DNA from 2 places in the Kitasatospora sp. NPDC098663 genome. Region 2 is predicted to be linked to the other one. Evidence: predicted binding sites of a transcription regulator. Region 2 holds the regulator's gene; the other holds the start of a gene.

Region 1 (7,608 bases), on a different contig from region 2:
TCGGCCGGGTCCAGCAGGTTGACCGCCCCGGCGGCCGCGATGCCCAGCGCCGAACCGGCCCCGGCCAGCACCGCGAGGGCCGGCTCGTCCCCGGCCCCGGCCCGCCCGGCGAGCAGCGTCACCCAGTCGCCCCGCGCGCCCGCCGGCCCGGCCGCCCGCAGCACGGCCGCCTCCCCCGCGTACTGCTCCAGGCAGCCGTGCGCGCCGCAGGCGCAGCGGTGGCCGTCCGGGTGGACGGGTACGTGGCCGAACTCGCCCGCGTAGCCGCGCGCCCCGCGCAGCAGCCGCCCGCCGACCACGATCGCCGCGCCGACGCCGGCCTCGGCCGAGACGTACAGGAAGTCCTCCGGCCCGCCGCCCAGCCACCGTTCGGCCAGCCCGCCCAGGTTGGCCTCGTTGTCCGCCTCGACCGGCAGCTCGGCCAGTTCGGCCGCGCCGGCCGCGCGCAGCGCCGGGCGCAGTTCGGCCGCCAGCGGGACGTCCCGCCAGCCCAGGTTGGCGGCCCGCTGGAGCACCCCGCCGGAGGTGCCGACCAGCCCGGGGACGGCCAGGGTCAGCCCGGCCGGGCGCAGGCCCGACTCGGCGACGGCCGCGTGCAGCAGTTCGGCGAGGTCGGCCATGACCGCGGCGGGCCGGCGGCCCCGGTTGCGGACCTCGCGGCGGCGCCAGGTCCGGACCTCGCCGCTCAGGTCGACCACGCAGGCGCCGAGGTGCTCCACGCCGATCTCGGCGCCGAGGCCGCCGGGCCCGAGCGGGTTGAGCCCGAGCGCGGTGCCGGGGCGGCCCACCTTGCCGCTGGGCGCGGCCGGGCCCTCCTCGACGACCAGGCCGCCGGCGATCAGCTGCTCGGCGAGCGAGGAGACGGCGGCCCTGGTCAGCCCGGTCTCGGCGGCCACCTCGGCCCGGGAGCGCGGGGCGCGCGCGATCACCCCGAGCACCAGGGCCAGGTTGGCCCGGCGCATCCCCTGCTGGCTGGCGGGCCCGCTCCGAACCGCGTCCGGTTCCCCGCGCATCACCCTCACCTCACGGCCTCATGGCGCATCCCGTGGCATCTCGGGTGCAGCGTAACCGGGTTCGTACCCCGGGTGCGCCCGTTCGGCGGGCCGGGTGAAGACCCACCGCTGCATCGCCCAGAAGCGGAACAGCATCGCGGCGAAGGTGCCGACGACCATCCCGCTGAGGAAGTCCGCGGTCTCCTGGACGAACGGGCCGACGTACGGCTCGCGCAGGTCCAGGGCGTAGCGGGAGAGTGCCAGCGGCAGGTCGTTGACGGCGATCGCCATGGCGCTGACCAGGAAGAACAGCAGTGCCTCGCGCGGGTGCCCGGCCGTCCGGAAGGCCCAGCGGCGGTTGAGCACGTAGGAGACGACGGTCGAGAGCACGGTCGCGATCGTCAGCGCGACCACCGGCTTGTGCCCCAGCACGGTGAACTTCAGCTCGAAGTCGATCACCAGGGTGAGGGTGAAGCAGGCACCGCCGACCAGCAGGAACTTCACCAGCCTGCGGTGCCGCACCAGGAACGGACGCAGCCGGGCCGGCACCCGGGCCAGGGCGCGCTGCGTGGGGGACGGCATCTCCGCAGTGTGGCACGCGCGGACGCCGTCCTCCCGTCGCTCCTCCCGCCAGTCCTCCGTCGCTCCTCCCGCCAGTCCTCCCGCCGACCCGGCGCGGCCGGGTCAGGCCGCCGCGGCCAGGACCTTGGCCGGCTCCAGGGCCAGCTCCAGCACCTCCCGCACGTCCGCCACCGGGTGGACGGTGAGCCGCTCCAGCACCTCGGCCGGGACGTCGTCCAGGTCGGCCTCGTTGCGCTTGGGGATGATCACCGTGGTGACGCCGGCCCGGTCGGCGGCGAGCAGCTTCTGCTTCACCCCGCCGATCGGCAGCACCCGCCCGGTCAGCGACACCTCGCCGGTCATCGCCAGGTCGGTGCGCACCTTGCGGCCGGACAGCAGCGAGGCGAGCGCCGTGGTCATGGTGATGCCGGCGCTCGGCCCGTCCTTGGGGACGGCCCCGGCGGGGACGTGCAGGTGCACGCCGCGGTCGCGCAGCGAGGTGACCGGCAGCTCCAGTTCGGCGCCGCGCGAGCGCAGGTAGGAGAGCGCGATGTGCGCGGACTCCTTCATCACGTCGCCCAGCTGCCCGGTGAGGGTGAGTCCGGTGCCGCCGGTCTCGGCGTCGGCGAGCGAGGCCTCGATGTAGAGGACGTCGCCGCCGGCGCCGGTCACGGCGAGGCCGGTGGCCACGCCGGGGACCGCGGTGCGCCGCTCGGCCGGCGCCTGGGCGGCCTCCGGCACGTGGTGGGGCCGGCCGATCAGGGCGCGCAGCTCGTCCGGGCCGATCGCGGCGGGCAGTTCGCGCTCGCCGAGTTCGGCCTGGGCGGCGATCCTGCGCAGCACCCGGGCGATCGAGCGCTCCAGGTTCCGCACGCCGGCCTCCCGGGTGTACTCCCCGGCCAGTCGGCGCAGTGCCGCGTCGTCGACGCTGACCTGGTCGCCGCCCAGTCCGGCCTTCTCGCGCTGGCGCGGGAGCAGGTGGTCGCGGGCGATGACGACCTTCTCGTCCTCGGTGTAGCCGTCGAGGCGGACGAGCTCCATCCGGTCGAGCAGCGGCTCGGGGATGGCCTCCAGCACGTTGGCGGTGGCGAGGAAGACGACGTCCGAGAGGTCGAGTTCGACCTCCAGGTAGTGGTCCCGGAAGGTGTGGTTCTGCGCCGGGTCCAGCACCTCCAGCAGGGCGGCGGCCGGGTCGCCCCGGTAGTCGGAGCCGACCTTGTCGATCTCGTCGAGCAGGACGACCGGGTTCATCGAGCCGGCCTCCTTGATCGCCCGCACGAGCCGGCCGGGCTGCGCGCCGACGTAGGTGCGCCGGTGGCCGCGGATCTCGGCCTCGTCCCGGACGCCGCCGAGCGCGACCCGGACGAAGGTGCGGCCCATGGCGCGGGCCACGCTCTCGCCGAGCGAGGTCTTGCCGACGCCGGGCGGACCGACCAGCGCCAGCACCGCGCCGCCGCGCCGGCCGCCGACCAGCCCGAGCCCCTGGTCGGCCCGGCGCTTGCGCACCGCGAGGTACTCGACGATGCGGTCCTTCACGTCGGCCAGGCCGGCGTGGTCGGCGTCCAGCACCGCGCGGGCGCCGGCGATGTCGTACGCGTCCTCGGTGCGCTCGTTCCAGGGCAGCTCCAGGACGGTGTCCAGCCAGGTGCGGATCCAGGGCCCCTCGGGGGACTGCTCGGAGGCCCGCTCCAGCTTGTCGACCTCCTTGAGGGCCGCGTCGCGGACCTTCTCGGGCAGGTCGGCGGCCTCGACCCGGGCGCGGTAGTCGCCCTCCTCGTCGGCCGGGTCGCCGTTGAGCTCGGCCAGTTCCTTGCGGACGGCCTCCAGCTGGCGGCGGAGCAGGAACTCCTTCTGCTGCTTGGCCACGCCCTCCTCGACGTCCTTGCGGATGGTGTCGTTGACCTCCTCCTCGGCGAGGTGGTCGCGCAGCAGGGTCAGCGCGTACTCCAGGCGGGCGACCTGGTCGGCCTCCAGCAGCACCTTGAGCTTCTGCTCGGCGGTGGCGAAGGGCGCGTAGCCGATGTTGTCGGCGAGCTCGCCGACGCCCTCGATCTGGGCCACCCGGTCGACGATCTGCCAGGCGCCGCGCCTGCGCAGCCACTGGGTGGAGAGCGCCTTGTACTCCTTGACCAGCTCGGCGGCCCGGCCGGCCACCGGGGTCTCCACCGAGGACTCCCGGAAGGGCGTGGTCTCCACCCAGAGGGCGGCGCCGGGGCCGGTGGTGCCGGCCCCGATGCGGACCCGGCGCACGGCGCGCACCAGCGCGGCCGGCTCCCCGTCGGCCAGCCGGCCGACCTGCTCGACGGTGGCCAGGGTGCCGACCGCCGCGTACGAGCCGTCCACCCGCGGGACCAGCAGGACCTGCGGCTTGCCGGTGCCGGTGGCCGCCGCGCGGGCGGCCTCGACCGCGGCGCGCACCTCGGTGTCCTTGAGGTCCAGCGGGACGACCATGCCCGGCAGGACGACCTCGTCGTCGAGCGGCAGCACGGGCAGGGTGAGCGGTGTGGACGTCGATGCCATGATCTCTCCCCAGTCAGTGAAGTTGAGTCGACCTGACTAAGGCCTGGCGTGCGCCGGATGTTCCCGGGGCGGTGTTCGCCATGAGCGAACAGGAGGAGGGTGTGGAGCGAGCGGGGGGAGGGCGCGGGACGTGCCGTCAAAAGCGCGCGGGGCGGCACCCGGAAGGGTCAGCGCACGTCCAGGACCGGAGCGCCGCCCGGCGCGGGCGAGGAGCCCGCGGCCGGCGCCTCGACCCGGCGCGTCCGCGGCTTCGGCCGCGGCCGGCGGGCCTGGGCCCGGCGCAGCCAGCGCCACAGCGCCACCCCGGTGAGCACCGCGGCCGGGTGCCCCACGGCGGTGACCAGGTCCCGCTCGGTGAGGATCTGCTCGGCGATCAGCAGCCCGGCGCCGCCGAGCGCGACCAGCCGCCCGCGCCACGGCAGCAGCCCGGCCACCGCGCCCAGGCAGGTGAGCACGCCGTAGCTGACGCCGATGTCCAGGTAGTCCAGCGCCGCGGTCTCCATCCGCCCGGTCTCCACCGCGGTGATCACCACACCCTGGGACAGCAGCGTGGCCGTGACGTGCCCGATCGCGAAGACCGCCGCCGCCCGGGCGGGGCCGATCCGGCGCTCCAGCGGCGCGAGGGTGACGGCGAATCCCCACAGGTACGGCATCCACACCTCGCCGGCCACCCAGAAGCCGCTGAGCACCAGCGCGCGCAGGGGGTGCTGCAGGAGGTTGTGGCCGTCGGAGCTGGAGGCCTCCTGCAGCCGTTGCACGAGTTCCGGGTCGGCGAGTTTGGCGAAGGTCGTGGTGGCGCCCACCACGGCGAGATAGCCGAGGGTGAAGGGGTTTCGCCGGGGTGTCGGCACCCGCGCCAGCAGCCACTCGACGACGCCGGTGCGCAGACCGTGCCGGAGCATCCCGTACGGCGGGCCGGCGGGCGACGCCCCGACCCGTCCGGCACCTCGCCGCAGTCCAGCCATGCCGCCCTCCGCTCCACGCCGGCAGCCACCGGCCCCTCACCCAGGTGCCCAACGTACCGGCGCGCGCCGCGGATCCCGCCCCGCGGGCGTTGTCGTGGCCACGTTACGTCGAGGTTCTGAGAGGCATCTGAGAAAAGGCGGTGAAGACCGCCGGGAAACCGGTCGGCCGGATTCCTGATATTGGTCCAGACCTACTTCCGGCGAGCGCACCGGCAGGGGCTCTGACCGGCGACTTGGCGTCAACTCGACTGCATACGTACCGTTACGCAGAGAAAAATCGCCGGGTAAGGTATCGGCCCGTGCCCACTCGTGCAGTGGGCTCCGAGGGCGGCCCGACAGCCGGCCCACGGGCCGGAAACGTCCGGTCCACCTGCCGGGAGGCATCCGCTGTCCGTACGCTGCGAAGTGCGCGGGAGAAGTGGGCGGGCGGCAATCCGCCCGCCGACCCGCACGCACGACGGGACGGCGGACCCGGCACAGTCCACGACGGAACAAGACTACGAGCGGAGCCCCGCCATCCCCACAGGTGGCCGGCCCGCAGCCCTGGGGGCGGTGGCGTGACCGTGACAGAACTTCAGCAGGACAACAACCACAGCGGCGGCACGGTGAGCAGCCAACGCAGAGTACTGGTGGTGGAGGACGAGCCGACGATCGCGGAGTCGATCGCGGCCCGGCTGGGCGCGGAGGGCTTCAAGGTCGCCGTGGCCCACGACGGGCCGGGCGCGGTCGACGGCTTCCACACCTGGCAGCCGGACCTGGTGGTCCTCGACATCATGCTGCCCGGCTTCGACGGCCTGGAGGTGTGCCGCCGGATCCAGGCTCAGCGCCCGGTGCCGGTGCTGATGCTGACCGCGCGCGACGACGAGACGGACCTGCTGGTCGGCCTCGGCGTGGGCGCCGACGACTACATGACCAAACCGTTCTCGATGCGCGAACTGGCCGCCCGGGTCAACGTGCTGCTGCGCCGCGTCGAGCGTGCCCAGCAGGCGGCCCGCACGCCCGCGCTCGGCTCGCTGCGCTTCGGCGAGCTGGAGATCGACCACGTGCAGCGCCGGGTCCGGCTCGCCTCGGGCGACGTCCACCTGACGCCCACCGAGTTCGACCTGCTCGCCTGCCTGGCCGCGCAGCCGCGCGCCGTGCTGACCCGCGAGCAGTTGCTGGCCGAGGTCTGGGACTGGACCGACGCGTCCGGCACCCGCACCGTGGACAGCCACGTCAAGGCGCTGCGCCGCAAGATCGGCGCGAGCTGGATCCGCACCGTCCACGGTGTCGGGTACGCGCTGGAGGCCCCGCTCTCCTAGCGGCGAGCCTCGGGCGACGGGCCTCCGGGGGGCCCGTGTCCCGAACTGCCGCGCACCACGCGGGGGATGTACGCGGGGATCACAGGGGACCAATGACCTTTCCACAGCAACGCAACGGGGACACCGGCGGCACGCGGTCGCAGACACTGGCCGCCCGCGCCGCCCGCCGGGTCTGGGCCGACATCAGGCCGCTCGACCCGGTCCGCTCGATCAAGGGCAAGCTCGCCCTGCTGGTGATCGTCTCCGTCTTCCTGGCCACCGGCATGGTGGTCGTGGCGATCCGGTCCGAGACCCAGATCCGGATCATCATGGTCTTCTCCATGATCGCCTCGCTGCTCTTCATGCAGTTCCTCGCGCACGGGCTGACCGCCCCCCTGCGCGAGATGACGGCCGCCGCCCGCGCGATGGCCTCCGGCGACTACAGCCGCCGGGTCGAGGTGAACTCGCGCGACGAGATCGGCGAGCTGGCGACCACCTTCAACCAGATGGCCGCCGACCTGGGGGCCGCCGACCGGCACCGCCGCGAGCTGGTCGCCAACGTCTCGCACGAGCTGCGCACGCCCATCGCCGCGCTGCGCGCCGTGCTGGAGAACGTGGTGGACGGCGTCGTCCAGCCCAATCCGGCGACCCTGGGGGCCGCCCTGGAGCAGACCGAGCGGCTCGGCCGCCTGGTCACCCACCTGCTGGACCTCTCCAAGATCGACGACGGCGTGGTCGACCTGGACGCCCGCCCCTTCGAGGTGCGCGAGTTCCTGGACGGCGTGCTGCGCGGGGTCACCGTGGACGGCGCGACGGCCGGCGGGGCGTTCTCCCGGCGCGGCGACGTCCGACTGGCGCTGGAGGTCAGCCCGACCGGCCTGACCGGCGTGGCGGACCCGGAACGGCTCCACCAGGTGGTCGCCAACCTGGTCGACAACGCCTGCAAGCACTCCCCGCCCGGCGGCACCGTGACGGTGCGCGCGCGGCCCGACGGCGGGCCCGGCGGCCTGCTGCTGGAGGTCGAGGACGAGGGTCCGGGCATCCCGCCGGCCGACCGCGGCCGGGTGTTCGAGCGGTTCAGCCGCAGCGGCACCGCGACCGCCCAGGGGCCCGGCTCGGACGGCGGCACCGGCCTCGGCCTGGCCATCGCCCGCTGGGCGGTGGACCTGCACGGCGGTCGGATCGCGGTCGCCGAGTCGCCGCGCGGCTGCCGGATCGAGGTCCGGCTGCCGGGGCAGCGCTGAGGGTCGGATGCGTCACAGAAGCGACACAGACGTACGCGAAGATCAT
Region 2 (7,608 bases):
TGGAGACGGTCGTCGCCAAGCTGGGCCTCCAGCAGTTCGGCAAGGAGGGCGAGCCCTTCGACCCGACCATGCACGAGGCGCTGATGCACAGCTACTCCTCGGACGTCACCGAGGACACCTGCGTGCAGATCCTCCAGCCGGGCTACCGCATCGGCGAGCGGATCATCCGCCCCGCCATGGTCGCCGTCGCGGAGCCCCAGCCGGGCACCCAGACCACGGCCGCGCCCGACGGCGAGGCGAAGTCCGGGGACGCGGACAAGTCCGACGGTGGTTCGGACAGCTGACAACCTGTGACAGCTGACAACCAGTGCGCTGCGGAGTCGTACGCCGGCCAGTACGGCGGCCGGCTCCGCAGCGCGCTGTCAACAGCGCCCGGTGAAGCGGCTGTTGACAGCGCAGCGAGGATGGACATCGGGAGGTGGCGGCAGCTATGAGCAAGCGCAGCGAGCGAATCGTCGAGAAGCGAATCGTTGAAGGGCGCGTGTTGCGCGGAGCGGCTGCCGAGCGGAGCGAGGTGGACGCATGAGTGGCAAGGACTACGTGGAGAAGGACTACTACAAGGTCCTCGGCGTGCCCAAGGACGCCACCGCCGCCGAGATCAAGAAGACCTACCGCAAGCTCGCGCGCGAATTCCACCCGGACGCCAACAAGGGCGACGCCAAGGCCGAAGAACGCTTCAAGGACATCTCCGAGGCCTACGACGTCCTGTCCGACGAGAAGCGCCGCAAGGAGTACGACGAGGCCCGCAGCCTCTTCGCCAACGGCGGCTTCCGGGCCGGCGGCCCCGGCCAGGGCAACGGCAGCTACAACTTCGACTTCGGCGACCTCTTCAGCGGCAGCCAGAACACCGGCAGCGGCGGGCTCGGCGACGTCTTCGGCGGGCTCTTCAACCGCGGCGGCGGCCGGCAGGCCCAGCCCCGGCGCGGCGCCGACGTCGAGACCGAGGTGACCCTCGCCTTCGACGAGGCCGTCGACGGTGCGACCGTCCCGCTGCGGATGACCAGCCAGGCCACCTGCCGCACCTGCAACGGCACCGGCGCCAAGTCCGGCACCACCCCGCGGGTCTGCCCGACCTGCGTCGGCGCCGGCACCGTCAGCCGCGGCCAGGGCGCGTTCGCGCTCTCCGAGCCGTGCAAGGACTGCCGCGGGCGCGGCATGATCGTCGACGACCCGTGCGTCGACTGCCACGGCAGCGGCCGGGCCAGCTCCGCCCACACCATGCAGGTCCGCATCCCGGCCGGCGTCCAGGACGCCCAGCGCATCCGGCTCAAGGGCAAGGGCGCCCAGGGCGAACGCGGCGGCCAGCCCGGCGACCTCTACGTCACCGTGCACGTCGGCCAGCACCCCGTCTTCGGGCGCAAGGGGGACAACCTCACCGTCACCGTCCCCGTCACCTTCCCCGAAGCCACCCTCGGCGCCACCATCGAGGTGCCCACGCTGAACGGGCCGGCCGTGAAGCTGAAGCTGCCCCCCGGCAGCGCCAACGGCCTCACCATGCGCGCCCGCGGCAAGGGCGCCACCCGCAAGGACGGCACCCGCGGCGACCTCCTCGTCACCATCGAGGTCGTGGTGCCTCGGCACGTCGCCGGGGACGCGCTGAACGCCCTGGAGCAGTACCGCGAGGCCACCGCCTCCGACGACCCACGAGCCGCCCTGTTCCGGGCGGCGAAGGGAGCGTGACGACCAGATGATCCCCGACAGCCCCATCGGCCCCGGCATCGGTGAAGGCCTGCCCGGCATCGGCTCCGGCCTGCCGGGCGACGGCCGCCGCACCCGGCGGCCCACCGCCCCGCCGCAGTACGTCCTCACCGAGGACACCCCGGTGTACGTCATCTCCGTCGCCGCCGAACTGTCCGGCCTGCACCCGCAGACCCTGCGCCAGTACGACCGCCTCGGTCTGGTCAGCCCCGACCGCACCGCCGGCCGGGGCCGTCGCTACTCCGCGCGCGACATCCAGCAGCTGCGCGAGGTCCAGCGGCTCTCCCAGGACGAGGGCATCAACCTGGCCGGCATCAAGCGGATCATCGAGCTGGAGAACCAGGTCAGCGCGCTCCAGTCCCGCATCGGCGAACTGGTCGACTCCCTCGAAGGCGCCACCAGCGCCCTCCAGCAGCGCGAGGCCGCCGTCCACGCCTCCTACCGCCGCGACCTCGTCCCCTACCAGCCCCCCACCCAGTCCAGCGCCCTGGTCGTCTGGCGCCCCAAACGCTGAGACTTGGCTGAACACCTCCGGCCGCCGGCTCCCCTCCACCCGGGGGGTGCCGGCGGCTCGGTCTTGGTGAGAGGGTGCTGTCAGCAGACACACATCGAGGCTGCACGTCGACTCCGAACCGCGTGAAAGGCGCCTATGATCCCAGCCGGGACCGACCTGTCCAGCCCTCGTCCGGATCTGTACAACACCAAGGAGCCGCAAATGCCAGAGACGGCCGAGCCAGGGCTCACGTCAGGCGGGCTCGGTGTTCTCTCGGCCGATGCCCGGAATCTCTATCTCCACGTGGTCGGCAATCATGGCCGACTTACGCGCCAAGAGCGTGTAAAGGCCGAGACCAAGCATCTGCAAGAACTCCTCGATATCGGCCTGTTGGTGCCCGACACGGACGAGGACGATGTGCTCATCGCGGTCGACCCCCAGCAGCTTTCCGTCGGCCTCATCGCGTCGTGGCAACGCAAGGCGCTCGACCTCTTGTCCCGGGCCGAGGAACTGCCCACCGACTTGAAGGAGTTGGCAGAGGCCTTCAACACCCCGATGCAGTCCGGTGGAAGTATCGAGTACGTCCGGGGAAAGGCCCTCATCAACCAGCGGCTCAGCCAACTGGCGAACAGTTGCACCGAGGAGTTCCTCGCCGCACAGCCCGGGGGCCCCCGCCCGCCGGAAGCCCTCGCCGGAAGCCGTGACCGTGACCTCGCGCTGCTCCAACGGGGTGCGTTGGCCCGGACGATCTATCACCCGAGCACCCGCTACCACCCGGCCACCCGGGACTACGTCCTGGCGATCACCGAAGCGGGCGGACACGTCAGAACTCTTGACGAGCCGTACGCCAGACTCATCATCGTCGACCGGCGGACCGCGATCATCCCGGTCGCGGACGATCTGAATGTCGCGGCGTTCATACACGACCGCGCCATTATCAGCTTCCTCGTCTCCGAGATCTTCGAGCGGCACTGGAGCCACGCGCTGGAATTCGACGGCGCCCGCATCGTCCCGCAGCAGGTGATATCAAGCCTGCGACAGACGATCATCGACCTTTTGCTCAAAGGCACCAGCCACCGCGTGATAGCCCGCAGCCTCGGGATCAGCGAGCGTACTCTCGCACGCCACATAGCGGACATGAGAGAGGACTACCAGGTGGATTCGCTCTTTCAGCTGGGCTACGTCCTCGCTCGCGCCGCTCAGCACCGGGATCCGGACGTCCCCGCCTAGGTCGTCGAACCGGCCGGCCTGACCCCGCGTCGCGACGCGGGATCCCGGCCAGGCCCACCCCGAGAACCCAACTGGCCCCGTCTCAGGTCCAGTTGCTGTCGCTCTCCAGCGTCATGACGCCGGTCTTCGCCTGCTGGGTCACCGAGGCCCCTCGATCCGCCGAGCCGCCCCCAGAGGCCTGGAGCTGAGCGCCACCGGCCAGTACGGCGATAACCACAGCGACCGTGGCCGCCGCGATGCGAACGTGTCGGATCATGCGAGGCACGCGATCACACCTTCCAAATAGTCGCAGTGTCGAGACAAATTGAGGACGTGTCCTCCAACCGCCCACATAATGCCGCAGTATCGACGTAGACGCCACAGTCCCCCTTCGGGGGGAGTGCGTCATCTCCATGCCAGGCATGGAGATGCCACCGTGCGGGAGTGGACTCGGTCCCCGGCAACGATGGACGATCAGTTCGCTCCCGATGGTCCCGGCAAGCTCACCACACTTGCCGATGTACCTTCAATCCAGTCCTTTACCTACTCATGCCGAGTGCCCGCCGAGCGGCTCTCGACATGACCTGCCTGCTTACCCACCGGGCCCGGTGAACCCGGTCAGCCACTCCCCCGGAGTCGACAATGAGTGAGCCCTACCTGCGAGAGCACGCTGGACAGGCCCCCGAGGGCCGGCGTGCACGTGTGTTTCTGGCCGCGCCGCTGATGCGGTTGACCGGGCCGGCGGACAGTGTGGTGACGCTCGCCAGCCGGACGCGGCTGACGACCCTCCGCACCACCCTGCTCCGCAGCGGTGCCGCCGTGTACAGCGCGCACCACAGTGACGCCTGGACCGTCGCCGGGCAGGCGCCGGAGCCCCGGGTGCCGTCCGACTTCCGGGCCCTGCAGTCCGCGGACCTCGTGTTCGCCTACGTCGGGGCGCCGCTGTCGGCCGGCGTGAGCCTGGAGCTGGGGTGGGCGTCGGCGCTGCGGAAGCCGATCGTCCTCCTCGTCGACGAGGCCATCACGCACAACCCGCTGATCGCCACCATCGAGCAGGTCGCCCCCGTCCTGCCGCTGGTCTTCGACGACACCTGGTCGCAGGAGGCCCTCAACCACACCGTGGAGACCGCGCTCGACTGGGCCGGCATGGCGCTGTCCCTGCGCGAGGGCTTCTGGACCGCCCCCGGTGAGCAGTTCAACGTCCCCCGGCAGCAGCCCCCCGTCGTCGGCCGGGCCGGCTACTGGCCGACCAGCGCCGCCACCGGCTGAACAGCGCTCACCCACCGGACTCCCCGCCCCTCGTCCGGGCTCCCCGCATCTGCCAGCCCAGTTGGAACAGCGTCTCCGCGTCGTACAGCTCACGCAGCCGGGCGATGTGACCGGCGATCGTCCGCTCGCTCAGCCCCAGACGGCTGGCGATCGCCCGCTGCGTGAGCCCCTGCGCGAGCAGGCGGCCGACCTGCTCGTGGATGGTGGGCTCCGCCCCGCCGACGGCGAGCACGGCCCAGTTCACGCCCTCGGCCTGCCGCCAGTGCAGTTCGAAGTCCCGCACCAGGAAGTCGACCACGGCCGGATCCTCGACGAAGGCGGCGCTGCTGTGGTCCGAGGCGGCAGGGATCACGGCGACGGCCCGACCGAAGATCATCAGCCGGGTGAACGGGACCGGCAGGACCCTGATCGCGGCGCCGAGCTCGGTCGACCTGGCAGCGAAGGCCACCGTCACCGGATCGAGCCGGGCTGACACCTCGTAGATCGTCCGCAGCGTGCCGCCTCGTGCGAGGTGGCGTCGGCTCTGCTCCAGCCCGTCGTCCAAGTGCTCCGAAGGACGAGCACCCCCGGGCTGCATGGTGAGGGCCTCACTCGGGTGGTCGTACTGCACCTGGGCGATCCGGTGGCGGATCTGCAGCATTCCGGCGACGTACTCCACCCCGGGCGAACGCTCGGGGTGGCAGCGCGGCACCGCGTCGTAGGCCTGGGTCAGGTCGTCCAGCATCCTCGGCAGGAGTGCCGCCCGAGTGATCAGCCGGGCTCCCTCCTCCCGGAGTTCGGTGCCGATCCGCTCACTGACCGCGCGTGGGTTCATCGCCGAGTAGACGCCGTCCACGGCCCGCAGGACGAGCAGTCCCAGGTCGGTGAGCTGCTTCAACGCCGCCTCGTCCTCGGGTCGGGTCTCATCCACCCGGATCCGGCCGCCCTCGCCCAGGATCGCCCGGTAGAGATCACGGGCGGCGTCGTCGGGGAGGTCGAGTACGGGTTCAGCGGTCATCGCGGGCGCCTCTCATCAGCCAGCCGAGTTGGAAGAGGGTCTGGGCGCCGTGGCGGTCGCGGAGGCGGGAGATGTGGGCGGCGACGGTGCGTTCGCTGAGGCCGAGGCGGGTGGCGACGGCGCGCTGGGTGAGGCCTCGGGCGAGGAGCCGGCCGACCCGGTCGGGGACGGTGCGGGTGGGGCCGAGGGCGGCGGCGGTTTCGGCGGTTTCGGCGCGGGCCCAGTCGCGCTCGAAGGCGCCGACCAGGAAGGTGATGGCGGCCGGGTCGGTGATGAAGGCGGCGGTGCTGTTGTCGTCGTTGGCGGAGATCACGGCGACGGTGCGGTCGAAGACGAGCAGCCGCTGGAACGGTTCGTCGAGGACCCGGATGAGGGAGCCGTGCCGGGTGACCTCGTCGACGTAGGCGAGGGCGGGCGGGTCGGCGAGGGCGACGGGCTGGTAGATGGTGCGCAGGGAGCAGCCGCGCCGGAGCAGGTGGACGTCCTGGAGGAGGGCGACTTTCAGGGTGCCGGCGGGGCGGTGGCCGGGTTGGGCGGCGAGGACTTCGGACCGGCAGTCGGAGGCGAGCTGGGAGATCCGCTGGCGGATGTGGACGTGGCCCTCGACGTGGACGGCGCCGCCGGCCCGGCCGGAGGGCCTGGGCATCGCGTCGTAGGCGCGGGTGAGGCCGTCGAGGGCGCCCGGAAGGTTCTCCGCGCGGACCAGCAACCTGGTCGCCTCGCTGCGGAGTTCGGCGCCCAGGCGGTCGGTGACGGAGCGCGGGCTGACGGCGTTGTAGCAGTGGTCCATCGGGTTGGCGATGAGCAGGCCGAGGTCGACGAGCTGCTGGAGCGCGGCCTGGTCGGTGTCCTGGGCGTCGGTGAACGGGATGCGGCCGCTCCGGGCGAGGATCGCCAGGTACAGCTGCCGGGCGGCCTCGTCGGGCTCCTCGCCCGGTGGCTGTCCGTGCTGCGGCGCGACCGCCGGTTCCGCCGTCACGTCGCACACTCCCTGCCGGATGCTTCTCCCTCGCCGCCGCGCCCGCGCCGCCGGGCGCGGGGCCCGGCGGTCACGGTACCGGGCTCGACGGCGGCCTCCGGGGCCCGGGTGCCGTCGCACTCCGGGGTGTCCTGGGGCCGCCGCCGCCACGCCCGTACCTCGGGCGCTTCCGTCGAGGCGGAGCAGCAGCGCCTCGACGGCTCCGGTTCCGGGGGCCATCACCACACATGGCGCCCCGACCGGCGCTCTTCCCCCCCGTTCCACGCGTGCGGGACGTTGCACCCGTGGTCAGTTCCGAAGAGCAAGTCGCCACCATCGGGCTGCGGTGCCCGGACGGCCTGGCGTGACTCCACCCTCACAGCGTGACGGCCGGTGAACAAGTGTCGCCCGAGTGCAGGTTCGCGCAATTGCAGCTATCTGCACGACGGGTGCGGCGGGAGGGGTCGAGCGGCGGGCCGGGTTCCGGTAAAGGCCGAGGCCAGCGCGGTGACCGGGTGGTGACCGCCCGTACGGTCGGTCGGCCGTGCGCGGTCGGACCGCGGGTGCGGATTCCTGCAACGGCGGCGTGCCCCTGCAGGAGTCAGGCACGCCCCAGCAGGCGCCCCCGGGCGAGCCCGGCGGCGGTCCCGCCGGCGGCGAGCACCCAGGCCGTGGCCAGCAGCAGGTAGAGCCCGGTGGCGATCGCGGTGAAGCCGCCGAACCCGGTGTGTCGGGCGAGCGCGGAGGCGCCGGTGACGCAGGTGCCGATCGGGAAGGTGTACGCCCACCAGGTCATCGCGAACGGCATGCCGGCCCGACGGGCGCGCAGGTTGGCGGTGAGCGCGACGGCCAACCAGAGCATCGCGACGCCGAGCACCGCGACGCCGTACAGCTCGGCGAGGGGGAGCATGGCGGGGGCCAACGCGGGCAGCACCGGGCGGGCGGCGTCGGCCAGTTGGTGGACGGCGGTGACGGACTGGCCGA

The links. The regulator HspR, encoded in region 2, represses chaperone genes until heat shock. The targets are predictions, from matches to a motif close to TTGAGNNNNNNNNNCTCAA.
Region 1: the regulator HspR is predicted to act here: its motif matches at 4,096-4,114, upstream of lon (endopeptidase La).

What each region holds. Positions count from the first base shown of each region.
Region 1 covers NZ_JBIWAP010000013.1:174,979-182,586, forward strand. The annotation lists gene ACIQVZ_RS17015 (ROK family transcriptional regulator) at 1-1,013, opposite strand, end outside; gene ACIQVZ_RS17020 (GtrA family protein) at 1,032-1,574, opposite strand; gene lon (endopeptidase La) at 1,677-4,073, opposite strand; gene ACIQVZ_RS17030 (rhomboid-like protein) at 4,241-5,038, opposite strand; gene ACIQVZ_RS17035 (response regulator transcription factor) at 5,602-6,339, shown strand; gene ACIQVZ_RS17040 (cell wall metabolism sensor histidine kinase WalK) at 6,432-7,562, shown strand.
Region 2 covers NZ_JBIWAP010000002.1:125,471-133,078, forward strand. The annotation lists gene grpE (nucleotide exchange factor GrpE) at 1-284, shown strand, start outside; gene dnaJ (molecular chaperone DnaJ) at 523-1,680, shown strand; gene ACIQVZ_RS02645 (heat shock protein transcriptional repressor HspR) at 1,688-2,212, shown strand; gene ACIQVZ_RS02650 (hypothetical protein) at 2,414-3,421, shown strand; gene ACIQVZ_RS02655 (hypothetical protein) at 3,504-3,677, opposite strand; gene ACIQVZ_RS02660 (hypothetical protein) at 4,154-4,669, shown strand; gene ACIQVZ_RS02665 (LuxR C-terminal-related transcriptional regulator) at 4,677-5,666, opposite strand; gene ACIQVZ_RS02670 (LuxR C-terminal-related transcriptional regulator) at 5,656-6,645, opposite strand; gene ACIQVZ_RS02675 (TDT family transporter) at 7,226-7,608, opposite strand, start outside.